DNA from 2 places in the Populibacterium corticicola genome. Region 2 is predicted to be linked to the other one. Evidence: riboswitches for the same ligand, from Rfam matches in the RefSeq annotation. Region 2 holds a riboswitch; the other holds the start of a gene.
What was found. Region 2 has a riboswitch for thiamine pyrophosphate ahead of ACFSYH_RS05780 (thiamine ABC transporter substrate-binding protein). Riboswitches for the same ligand answer to the same signal wherever they lie in the genome.
Positions count from the first base shown of each region.

Region 1: it holds a riboswitch for thiamine pyrophosphate, as region 2 does, so the genes downstream of both, thiM (hydroxyethylthiazole kinase) here and ACFSYH_RS05780 (thiamine ABC transporter substrate-binding protein) in region 2, are expected to answer to the same signal.

Region 1 covers NZ_JBHUOP010000001.1:554,095-560,083, forward strand. The annotation lists gene ACFSYH_RS02600 (SPFH domain-containing protein) at 95-1,246, shown strand; TPP riboswitch at 1,610-1,702, shown strand; gene thiM (hydroxyethylthiazole kinase) at 1,696-2,604, shown strand; gene thiE (thiamine phosphate synthase) at 2,601-3,269, shown strand; gene ACFSYH_RS02615 (bifunctional hydroxymethylpyrimidine kinase/phosphomethylpyrimidine kinase) at 3,266-4,840, shown strand; gene ACFSYH_RS02620 (TrmH family RNA methyltransferase) at 5,112-5,930, shown strand; gene ACFSYH_RS02625 (maleylpyruvate isomerase family mycothiol-dependent enzyme) at 5,944-5,989, opposite strand, start outside.
Region 2 covers NZ_JBHUOP010000002.1:467,556-473,544, forward strand. The annotation lists gene ACFSYH_RS05775 (ABC transporter permease) at 1-820, opposite strand, end outside; gene ACFSYH_RS05780 (thiamine ABC transporter substrate-binding protein) at 801-1,856, opposite strand; TPP riboswitch at 1,932-2,033, opposite strand; gene ACFSYH_RS05785 (DUF4235 domain-containing protein) at 2,210-2,473, shown strand; gene ACFSYH_RS05790 (beta-galactosidase) at 2,584-4,632, opposite strand; gene ACFSYH_RS05795 (LacI family DNA-binding transcriptional regulator) at 5,113-5,989, shown strand, end outside.

The DNA.
Region 1 (5,989 bases), on a different contig from region 2:
TGCTTAACACTCGTGCCGGCAAGGCGCGGGATCTCGCAACCAAGAGAAAGAGAGGCTTATAGTGCCTAATGAAACAACTGTGGATGGTGGAACCATCCTGATCGTGATCGTGATTGCCGTCCTGGCGATCTTCGTGATCACGTTGCTGTTCAAGTCCGTTCGTATTGTTCCTCAAACGGTTGCACTCATCGTTGAGCGTCTGGGTCGCTACTCGCGCACCATGGACGCAGGTATGCACTTCCTCGTTCCATTCGTGGACCGTGTACGCGCTGGAGTGGACCTTCGTGAGCAGGTCGTCTCCTTCCCGCCACAACCGGTGATCACCTCCGACAACCTCGTGGTGTCGATCGACTCGGTTATCTACTTCCAGGTCACCGACCCGAAGTCCGCAGTCTACGAGATCGCGAACTACATCACCGCTATCGAGCAGTTGACCGTTACCACCCTGCGTAACGTCATCGGTTCGATGGACCTTGAGCAGACTCTGACCTCGCGTGACCAGATCAACGGTCAGCTTCGTGGTGTTCTCGATGAGGCCACCGGTCGTTGGGGTATCCGCGTCAACCGTGTCGAACTCAAGGCGATTGACCCACCGGCATCGGTTCAGGGTTCGATGGAACAGCAGATGCGTGCAGAGCGTGACCGTCGTGCGGCTATCCTGACCGCTGAGGGTGTCAAGCAGTCCCAGATTCTTACCGCTGAAGGTGAGAAGCAGGCACAGATCCTTCGCGCTGAAGGTGAGGCACAGTCCGCGATCCTCAAGGCTGAAGGTGAAGCACGCGCTATCCTCCAGGTCTTCGACGCAATCCACGAGGGTGACGCTGACCCGAAGCTCCTCGCATACCAGTACCTACAGATGCTTCCAGAGATCGCAAACGGATCGTCGTCGAAGATGTGGGTTGTTCCAGCGGAATTCACCGCTGCACTCAGCGGTATTGCCAGCGGTTTCACCGGTGTTCAGCCACCGAGCGTTGACCTCGATGCTCTTGCCGCAAGCAAGGAGGCAGCAGAAAGCCGTCGTGAGCGTCGTGAGCGCATGGAGCGTTCCGCAGGTTTGACTGACCCGACTGAGGCTCTTGCCGAGGCTCGTCGTCAGGCTGAGGCTGCATCCGCAGACGCCAGTTCCGCGGGTACTCGTTCCGGCGTTCCAGCAGATCCAGGTGCTGTTGCCGGGCAGGCTCCACTGCCTCCGCACCCACCTGTCTATCAGGAACCACCAGCAGATCTGCCGCCAACGCAGCAGTGACGTTTAGCTAGTCTCTAGCTCCAAGGGACCGAACACCAATGGTGTTCGGTCCCTTTTTTGTTCGGGTGGCGCGAATCTGCAGGAACGCGAGTTCCGGCGACGCCGCGATGGGTACGAGTCGCAGAAAGTTTCCTGATCCACATCGGGATCGAACTCAGCCTTTTACCCACGAACTCAGCCCGCTCCGAGCTGAGTTCGTGGGTAAAAGGCTGAGTTCGGCGCAACATCCGATCAGAGTAGGTGTGCTCGGGGGGGGGAGGAGGAGAGAAGCGCGCGGCATGGATCAGGTGAGGCAGATGTCCCCATGAGTCTCGCAGTTCAAAACGACGCTCGCTTTTGGGGAGCGGGCAGCGTTAGGGTGGAGGCGTTGACACGGGGTGCCCGCACTGGGCTGAGATCACACCCGTTGAACCTGCTCTAGTTAGTACTAGCGAAGGGATGTCGCGAAGATGCCGCGCATACTTTTACCTGACTTTGTCCTACCCGAAATCAGCACCCTGAGCGGCATGGTTGATACCGTCCGCGCAAAAACACCGCTGGTCCAATGCTTGACCAACGCCGTGGTCATGCAGTTCACCGCAAACGTTGTCCTGGCTGCGGGCGGTTCCCCGGCAATGGTTGACATTGCCGACGAGGCGGGACCGTTCGCCCGGATCGCCAGCGGCGTGTTGATTAATGTGGGGACGCCGTACGCTAACCGACGCGAAGCGATGGTTGAGGCTGCGCACTCTGCTCAACAGGGTGGAACACCGTGGGTGCTCGACCCGGTAGCGGTTGGTGCCCTTCCGGTTCGTACAGCTCTTGCCAGTGACCTGCTTGAGTTCCGGCCAACTGCAATCCGAGGCAACGCCTCCGAAATCGTGGCGCTGGCTGGTCAAGGCGTTGGCGGACGTGGAACTGATTCAACCGCGCATATCGAGGAGGCCTTTGATGCTGCCCTCTCGTTGAGCCGACATACTGGTGCAGTTGTGTGCGTGTCGGGGGAACGGGACTTGATTGTTCAGGCTGGGCATTCTGAGAGCATCGCACAGGTGGGGACTCCGAGGACTGACCGGGTCGTATGCGTGGACAACGGCTCCGAACTGCTGACGAAGGTGACGGGAGGAGGTTGCGCCCTCGGAGCTGTCGTGGCCGCATACCTTGGCATTCTTCGAACAGACCCGTTCCTTGCCGCCGTGCTTGCCCACAGTGTGTATGGAGTGGCTGCCGAATACGCCGAACGTCAGGCATCAGGGCCAGGGACTTTCGCGGTGCACTTTGTTGATGCGCTTGCTGCAGCCGATGGAGGGGCCTTCGCCGCGCACGGACGGGTGACCGTCGCAGATGATATGGCAGCCAAAAACCCAGAGAACTCATGACAGCGACCCTCACTCCGCGGATCGACGCCCGACAGTTGGCAACGTATTTGGTGACCGATCGTGAGCAGTGCCAACGAGCGGGACGGTCGGTTGCCCAGACGGTATCGGATGCAGTGTGCGGCGGAGCTACGTGCGTTCAACTGCGTATGAAGGATGCAACCGATTCTGAGTTCCTGCGTGAGATCGAATCCGTGTATATGGCGATTGGTCGCAGAGTTCCCCTCATCATCAATGACCGGGTCGATGTGTTTGAACAGGCGCTGGCGACAGGCTTGCACGTTGCCGGAGTACACGTCGGCCTGCATGACGCAGACCCCATCGAGCTGAGGGACAGGCTTGGCCCCACAGCGATCATCGGTGTTTCAGCCAGGGAGAAACAGACCATCGAGCGTCTGCAACACGCCGCTGACTACTTTGGCATTGGCCCCGTCCACGACACCTCAACCAAGCATGATGCGCCACCCGGAATCGGTTTTGACCGCCTAGCCGAACTCACCGCGCACAGCCGCATACCCGTTGTCGCGATTGGTGGACTCGCTGCTGGCGACACCTCACCCATCAAACGCGCCGGAGCCGCAGGAATGGCGATTGTCTCAGCAATTTGCGCCGCATCCAACCCATTCCTAGCCGCCCGTGAACTTCAGACCGCATGGAGTACCCCATGACATTTCCAGTAGTTCTCACCATTGCAGGAACCGACCCAACCTCGGGCGCTGGACTGCAAGCCGACTGCAAAACCATCACGACACTCGGCGGCTATGCCGTCTCAGCAATCACCGCCGTGGTCGCACAAAACACCCAGGGCGTCAGTACCTTCGAGCAGGTGGACGCCCAACTTCTGTGCGCTCAACTAGATTCCGTTCGCAACGACACGCATATCAACGCGATCAAAATCGGCATGCTTGGTTCCACCACGGCTATCGAAACCGTTCACTCCTGGATCGAAGAATTTGATCCTTCCTGCCAACCGCCTATCGTGATCGACCCAGTCATGGTTGCTACGAGCGGCGATTCACTCTTTGACCCACGTGCTCTAGATGCGCTTAAAAACCTCATCAAACTCGCCACAGTGGTCACCCCCAACACGAGTGAGCTTGCCACACTCACAGCGCAGCCGGAAGCCAACACCTTTGCTGAAGCTATTGAACAGGGCCTCCATCTCGCAAAGGAACTGGACGTACACGTCGTGGTCAAAGGTGGGCACCTAGGTGAGAACCCCGTACAAGACGCCATCATTTCGTCATCCGGAACTATCATCGAGCGCACCAGTCACACGCGAGTACCCACCCACCGAACTCATGGGACGGGCTGCGCCCTATCGTCGGCAATCGCGACAAAACTGGCCTTCCAGCCGGCAGGACTCGGTGCAGCCTTCACCGAAGCGCGCGCATGGCTGCAACACACAATTGCACAGGCGGATGCCCTTGCCTTTGGCAAGGGCAACGGCCCGATCCACCACACGGCACACATTACCGACGAAGCGGTCACCGCTCCTGCCCGGATATTGCTGGCAGGGCGCGACCCTCGGCAAACGCTCGCCGGGTGGTGGGAAGCCAGCACTCGTGTGCGCGCTCAAATCGATGAATTGCGTTTCGTGATGGAACTCGGTACGGGTACGCTCCCAGATGAACGGTTTGCCTACTACCTCCAACAGGACGCACTCTACCTGAGGGAATATTCAAAAGCGCTTGCGTTGGCCGCAGACCTTGCCCCGACACTCACCGAGCAACGATTCTGGATGCAGGGCGCGCATACCTGCCTCATTGCGGAACGACAACTACACGACTCATGGTTAGTGTCCCGTGGAGTTGAGGTGGAAGACATCGAGCCATCCGCGATCACGCGGGCATATACCAGACACTTCCTCAACGCGGGGCGAGCCAGACGATACGAGGAGCTTATCGCCGCAGTACTGCCGTGCTACTGGGTGTATCAGGACGTGGGAGACCGGCTGAACCGTGAACACAATCGAGTGGATCACCCGTATCGCAACTGGTTGGCCGCATACAGCGACCCGAGATTTGAAACCTCGACCTTGTCTGCCCGCGCGATCGTGGCCCACCATGTTGAACGGGCTGCCATGCGAGGCGACGAAGGGCTGATCGCACGCATGTACGATGCGTTCCTGGCCTCGTGCGAGTACGAGCGTGATTTCTTCGATCAGGCGTATGCGGCCGACGTTGTGCTGCCTAGCGTTAGCAGGGAAGTGGATGGGCTAGTTGCTGCGAACGCCTGATAGGGCGTAGTTTTTCTGGCTTGGCGACGAAACCAACACCGCCGGATACAGAGGCGATGTTGCGGCTGTGTCGGCGGTGTTGCCATAAATAATGGGGACAGTGCCGACAGCACCGAAACATTGGAACCTGATCCGGCCGAGCATACGTGGGTTAGGGGTGGGAAGAAACAGATCGTCTGTAAACAAAGTGAGCTGGGGGTGAACAAGGCGTGAGGTGGGCTGGGACTGACCGGCTCGTCGGAAATAGGCACGGGGTTTGAGAGAATATAGCGTGCTCATCGAGATAACTGACCTCAGCGACGACCGGCTCACGGACTACACCAACCTCACAGACGTGAAACTGCGGTCCAAAAGCGAACCCGAAAAAGGGCTGTATATCGCGGAATCCGCGATCGTGCTGCGGCGGGCCATCGCCGCAGGACACACGCCGCGGTCGCTGCTGGTCTCGCACAAATGGGTCGAATCGCTGAGCGACGTAATCGAGCAGTTCCCTGACGTGCCCGTATTTGCGGGCACTGACGCACTGCTGGAAGAACTCACCGGATTCAACGTGCACCGCGGCTCGTTGGCCTCGATGCACCGCCCGCCTCTGCCCGATGCGCGTGAACTGCTCGCCTCGCTGCGAGACGGCCAAGGCGCCCGACGTGTTGCAATCTTCGATGGTGTGGTTGACCACACGAACATCGGAGCGGCCTTCCGTGGCGCTGCGGGACTCGGCGTTGACGCGGTGCTGATCACGCCGACATCAGCGGACCCGCTATACCGGCGCGCGGTGCGCGTGTCGATGGGGACGGTGTTCCAGGTTCCGTGGACGCGGATCGGTAATCTGCCAGAAGCCCTCGGGCCGCTGCACGATGCAGGGTATGTGTCGGGTGCTCTTGCGCTGTCTGACAATGCGATCACACTCGATGATTTTGTGGCTGAGGAGCACGAGAAAATGGCTGTGATCTTCGGAAATGAGGGGCACGGCCTCTCCGAGCGAGCGATCAAGGCCGCTCAGCGAGTCGTGAAGATTCCGATGGCCGGGGGAGTCGACTCTCTGAACGTGGCCGCAGCGAGTGCCGTGGTTTTCTACGCAACTCGCATGTGACGCGCGTGTGCCTCTACTTGCGCAGCCTCGCACCCAGCTCACTGAGTCCGTCTCCTGTT
Region 2 (5,989 bases):
CTCGCGAGGTCATCCACAGCGACACCGCGATGACTGCGAGTTGCAGAATTGACAGCACCGCTGCGGCGCGGAGGTCGAGAAACTGGACCGTCTGCATCCAGATCTCGGTTTCGATCGTGCCGTATCCCTGTCCACCCAGGACCATGACGGTTCCAAATGCTGTGGCGCAGAACAGGAACACGATGGCAGCGGCCGAGGTGATGGCCGGAGCGAGTTGCGGGAGCGTGACCGTCAGAAAGGCACGCGTCCGCGACGCACCAAGGGTCCGGGCCGCCTGCGCTGCGCGAGGATCGATCTTTTCCCATAGACCGCCAACGGTACGCACGACCACAGAGTAGTTGAAGAACACGAGAGCAGCGAGGACAGCCCAGAAGGTACCGTCGAGTCCAAGCCCGCCAAGCGGACCTGATGTGGCGAACAGCGCTCGGAAGGCGACACCCACCACCACGGTGGGCAGCACGAACGGCATGGTCACGAATCCACGGGCAAGCGTGCGCCCTGGGAACGAGCAGCGGTAGAGCACATAGGCTCCCGGGATCCCAAGCAGCAGGGAAACCACCGTACCGGCAATGCCCTGCCCCAGAGTGATTCCAACCAGGCGCCAGGTGCGCGGCCTCGACAACACCTCGAAGAAGCCCGACAGATCGAGCGTTCCGTCCTCGAAGAACCCGCGCCCCACCAGCGCGACGACCGGCCACGCAAAGAAGAACGCCAAGAAAAGGAGCGGGACCGCAGCGGCCCCACCCCACACGAGGAAGCGGTGCAGGCGGGTCCGCAAACGCGGACCCACCTCAAGGGAGTTAGCCAAGAATCTCGGCACTCCACTCCTTGATCCAGTCGTCACGCTTCTGGTCGATCAGCGCTGGGTCAAGTGTCGCGGGGGCGTCCGGTACCGGGGCGAAGGATGCCCATTCCTCGGGTATCTCGGCGGTCTCGGAGACGGGGTACATGTACATGGTCTCGGCGATAGTGGATTGGAACTCGTCGCTGATCAGGAAGTCGATGAACGCCTGTGCTCCCTCGGGGTTTGCGCCGCCGGTCAGGACACCGGCGTATTCAACCTGGCGGTAGCAGGTACTCATGAGCGTCTCGGTGCTTGTGCGCGAGCCGTCCTCGGTAGCGGTGAAGGCTGGCGACGATGCGTAGGACAGTACGACTGGTCGGTCGCCGCCCGAGAATGAGAAGTCAACGTAGTAGGCGTCTTCCCAGCCGTCCACGATCTTCAGCCCGTTGTCCTTGAGCTGTTTCCAGTAGTCGAGGTAGCCGTCCTCGCCGTACTTCGCGATGGTTGCGAACAGGAATGCCAGGCCAGGCGACGAGGTGGCCGGGTTGGTCACGACCGCGCTACCCGCGTGGGCCTGGTTGAAGAACCCGTCCTGCTCGAGTGGTTCGGCGAGGTCCACGGTTGCGTAGTAGTCCGAGTCGATGTTCAGGCACACGTCACCGAAGTCGATTGGGGTGAGTTCGCTGCCGCCTGACAGTCGCAACTCAGCGCCGAGGGCACCCTCCGTGGCGGGAACGTATTCCTCGAACACGCCCTCGGATAGCGCACGCGATGCGAACGTGTTGTCCACGCCATAGGCGACGTCTCCCAGCGGTGCGTCCTTGGTGAGCACGAGTTTGTTAACAAGCGCTCCGCCGTCGCCATTGGTGACGACCTCCAGCGTGTAACCGCTCTGCTGTTCAAACTGCGCTTTAAGTTCATCGGACAGTTGGAACGAGTCGTGCACGACCACGCGCACAAGCGAGTTCTCCGGAGCGTCGTCTTGGGGTTCTGCCATGCAGGCGGTCAGCGACAGCACGAGTACGGATGCGGTGGCGGTCCGCACAAAAGTGGTGAATGATGGCGTTGCCATTCTTCCTCCTTAGAGAAACCGCAGTGCATCGGCGGCTTCGAAATATAAAGGAGGGGTTCCATACGCGTACACGTATGGCGAGATAGCCCGACTCCCTACGCCGGTGTTACCCGGATCAGGTTCGAGGGTCTGCGTGAAGCACTCTCAGCGCACGGGTGCGCTCCCCTGTCGTACCGGGCCAGTCTAGTGAAGCCTGGTTCGGGGATGCAAAGTTGGCTCTCGCTTCGAGACAACCACACACGCCTAACGAGCCTGAGTATTTATTTGCTTTTCGGGCCTGTTGCAGGTCGCATCAGCTACACCCAGCAGATACCGTTGATGACAGCACAGTAAGCGACTATCAGGGAGTGTCCATGGACAACAAGCAATCCACCACAGAGAAGATTTTGGCTATCGGCATTTCGTTTGCCGCTGGCTGGATCGCACAGAAGGTCGTGGAGAAGGTATGGGACAAGTCCACCGGTGGCCTTTCCCATTCGCTTGACGACGATGATGCGCGGATCGCTTCAATCGTCACCTTCTCTGCGGTGTCGGCTATCGCCGCGACGCTCACGCAGGTTCTGGCGAAGCGCAGTTCCGCCAAGGTTGTTCGCCGCATCGCGGCACCCAAGTCTTAAACACGACGGTCTGTGGGCTTTTTCGTCGTTCTGTGGGCAACAAGCCCACAGAACGACGAAAAAGCCCACAGGCCGTCACTTGTACCAGCGCTCGGAGTCCTGTGTTCCAGCTACTCTTGCACGACCACGACCTCAGCTGCCGGAACGGTGATGCTGCTGGAAGGTGCGGACTCGTCGCCAATCAGGCTTGGACTGCGCCGCGGCGTGTAGTCAACCTGTTCGACCGTGTGGTTTATGAGGAACGTGAAGCGCTGCCCTGACTCGCTCACGCGCTCAACCACCTCGAAGTCAGCGGGCAGATCGCGGCGGGCCGTGACGCCTGCGTCCTCGTACAGCGCGCCAACGAAGTTACGCAGGTCCCCACCCATCACACGAGACGAGATATACCAGGCACTTCCCTGCCCAAACTCGTTGCGGGTGATCGCGGCACCATCAGGCTTTGGTCCGTCCACGTAGGTCGCCACAGGTTCGGCGCCGTTGAGCACGATGTCATCGGCCCACACGGTCCCGGTGTACTGGCCCTCGCCCAACGCACCGGTCGTGGAGATCGAGACGGTTTCGTGCTCACGTAGCGGCAGGAACTCCTCGATGCGCAGGCCAAGTACCTCGTCCACCGCTACCGACAATCCGCCATGCCGCACAGTGTCGTTCTCGTTCACGATGCCTGAGAAGTACGACACCGCAAGCACTCCACCTGCAGCGACATACGATTTCAGATTCTCCGACGCCGCATCGGTCAGCAGATAGGAGGCTGGGGCAAGCACCAACTTGTAACGTGACAGGTCCTGTTCCGGGTGAGCGAAGTCGATCGTGACCTTGTCCTCCCACAGTTGCGTGTAGAACTCAAGGATCCTTTCGCGAGCGTTGGCATCGATGCTTGGCCGCCATTCCAACCCTTGCGCCCACAGCGACTCCCAGTCCCAGAGAATAGCCACGTCAGCGGGAACCGTCGTGCCTGTGACACCCTGCTCCGACAGCTCAGCGAGGCGCGCACCCAGGTCGCAGACCTCGCGGAAGATGCGGGAGTCCGTGCCTGCGTGTGGCAGCATCGCCGAGTGGAACTTCTCGGCTCCGAATCGGGCCGCCCGCCACTGGAAGAACATGATGCCGTCCGCGCCCCGTGCCAGGGTTGCCAGGGAGTTGCGGGCCATCTCAAGCGGCTTCTTGGCAACATTTCGATCCTGCCAGTTCACACCGGAGGTTGAGTGTTCCAGGAGGATCCATGGCTTGCCTCGCGCAATCGACCTGGTCAGATCCGCATCGAGCGAGAGCTTGATCTGGTTCCGTGGATCGGCGGCTTCGAGATAGTAGTCGTTCGAGACGACATCGACTTCCTGCGCCCACGCCCACAGGTCCATGGAGGGGCAGTTGAGCGCCATGAAGTTCGTGGTCACAGGAGCAGTCGAGTACTCCTTGATGATGTCTCGCTCCTGGATGAAGCAGCGCAACACCGCGTCGGATGAGAACCGCGTGTAGTCGAGACGCATCGCCGGATTCGTGACGGTTGCGGAGACTGCGGGGGTTGGTATCTCGTCCCACTCGTAGTAGGTCTGACCCCAGAAGCTGGTGCCCCAGGCCTCGTTGAGGCCGTCGAGGGTGTCATAACGTTCACGCAACCAGATGCGCCAGGCATCCCGCGACGCCTCGTCGTACGAATCGGAGACCGGGGCACCGTACTCGTTGTGGACGTGCCACATCGCGAGCGCGGGGTGGTTCGAGTAGCGTTCCGCGAGAGCGCGGGTGATGTTCGCGCAGGCTCGCAGGTAGTCGGGCGAGGACGGAGCGGCCATTCCGCGCGATCCGTTGGTCATGACGGTACCGTCTCGGTGGACGACACGGGCCTGCGGATACTTTTTGTAGAACCAGGCTGGAGGCGCTGCGGTGGGAGTCGCGAGGTCGACTCGGATGCCACCCTCATGGAGCAGATCGAGCAGTTGGTCGAGCCATTCGAAGTCGAACTCGCCCTCGCATGGTTCGAGCTTCGCCCACGACCAGATGCCCACGGACACCAGGTTCACGCCCGCCTGATGCATGAGCGTGATGTCTTCTTCCCAGATCTCGCGTGGCCACTGCTCCGGGTTGTAATCGCCGCCGTAGGCGATCGTGTCGAGTGAGACGAGGCCCAGGTCATTTGGCTGGAACCGCGGGTCAAAACGCATGTTTCTTCTCTTTCTGCGCACTCGACAGCCATGTCTTGTGCAGTTCGCGTCCGGCTCACACGGGCTCGTGCTGTGCTCGGTCACAGATTGGTTCTGGTTCGTTTAACAACTAGGTAACTACAATTCTGAAGAATTAACAATATGGCTCGCTGTTGAATCTGTGACCGGTCACAGATAGGCTTATTGCAGGATTGGCCCAACCGGTATGTGGTCATTGCCGACGAGCCGGTCGCCTGCCAGCACATCGTTGCGCTGGATCTCGCGGCACGATAGGCAGATGCTGCGGTGGGATCGGCCCACCCGCGATGTTGATGTCAAGGATTGACACGCAGCGGGGCGACGTTGCCCGGCTCAAATCAACCCCGCACCCGGCGATAGCGGCACCACAAAGGTGCGTGATCGTCGGCAATGAGAAGACTCAGCCCGTCGCACCACCGCCAGCCACCCGACATCGAATACAGTTGCACCGTGGAGAAGAAGATGCCAGCACCTGCCAAGAAACGCCCGACCGTGCGCGATGTCGCCGCAGCCGCCGGCGTCTCACGTGGAACCGTCTCCCGCGTCATCAACGGCGGGCACTGGGTATCCGACGAGGCACGCGCAGCCGTCGAGGCTGCCATCAAGGCAACCGGCTACTCCCTCAACCAACACGCGCGCTCGCTTGCAACCGGACGGTCCAACTCGATCGCGTTTCTGTTGACCGAGCCGCAGCACCTGCTCTTCGAGGACCCGACCTTCTCAACCCTGCTACGCTCCTGCGCCGAGGTACTCGGTGGACGCGAGATGCCCATGCTGCTCATGGTCGCCGGAACCGAGAAGGAACGTAAGCGGATCACCGAATACATTTCATCGGGACACGTGGACGGCGTGATCGTGGTGTCGTCCCACCGCAACAACCCTGTCATCGCGGATCTGGTGGCCAAGGGAATTCCAACCGTCGCCTGCGGTGCGCCGCTTGGCCACGAGGACCAGGTCGGGTACGTGGCTGTCGACGAGGTGGGCAGCGCCCGTCGCATCGTCGACTACCTGCGTAGCAAGTACCAGCGCGTCGCAATGATCACCGGACCACTCGACACCCCCGGAGGGCTGTTCCGGCTCGACGGCTACCGCCTCGCAATGGGTTCCGACTACGACGACTCCCTTGTCGCGCATGGCGACTACTCGCGTGCTTCTGGGGCGCAGGCAATGCGCGACCTCATGCAAGGCCGCCCCGACATCGATGCCGTGTTCGCCGCATCCGACCTCATGGCCGTGGGCGCGATGGCCGCGCTACACGCTGCTGGAAAATCGGTCCCCGGCGACGTGGCGGTTGCCGGATTCGACGATCACTCAATAGCCTCAACCTCCAATCCCCCGC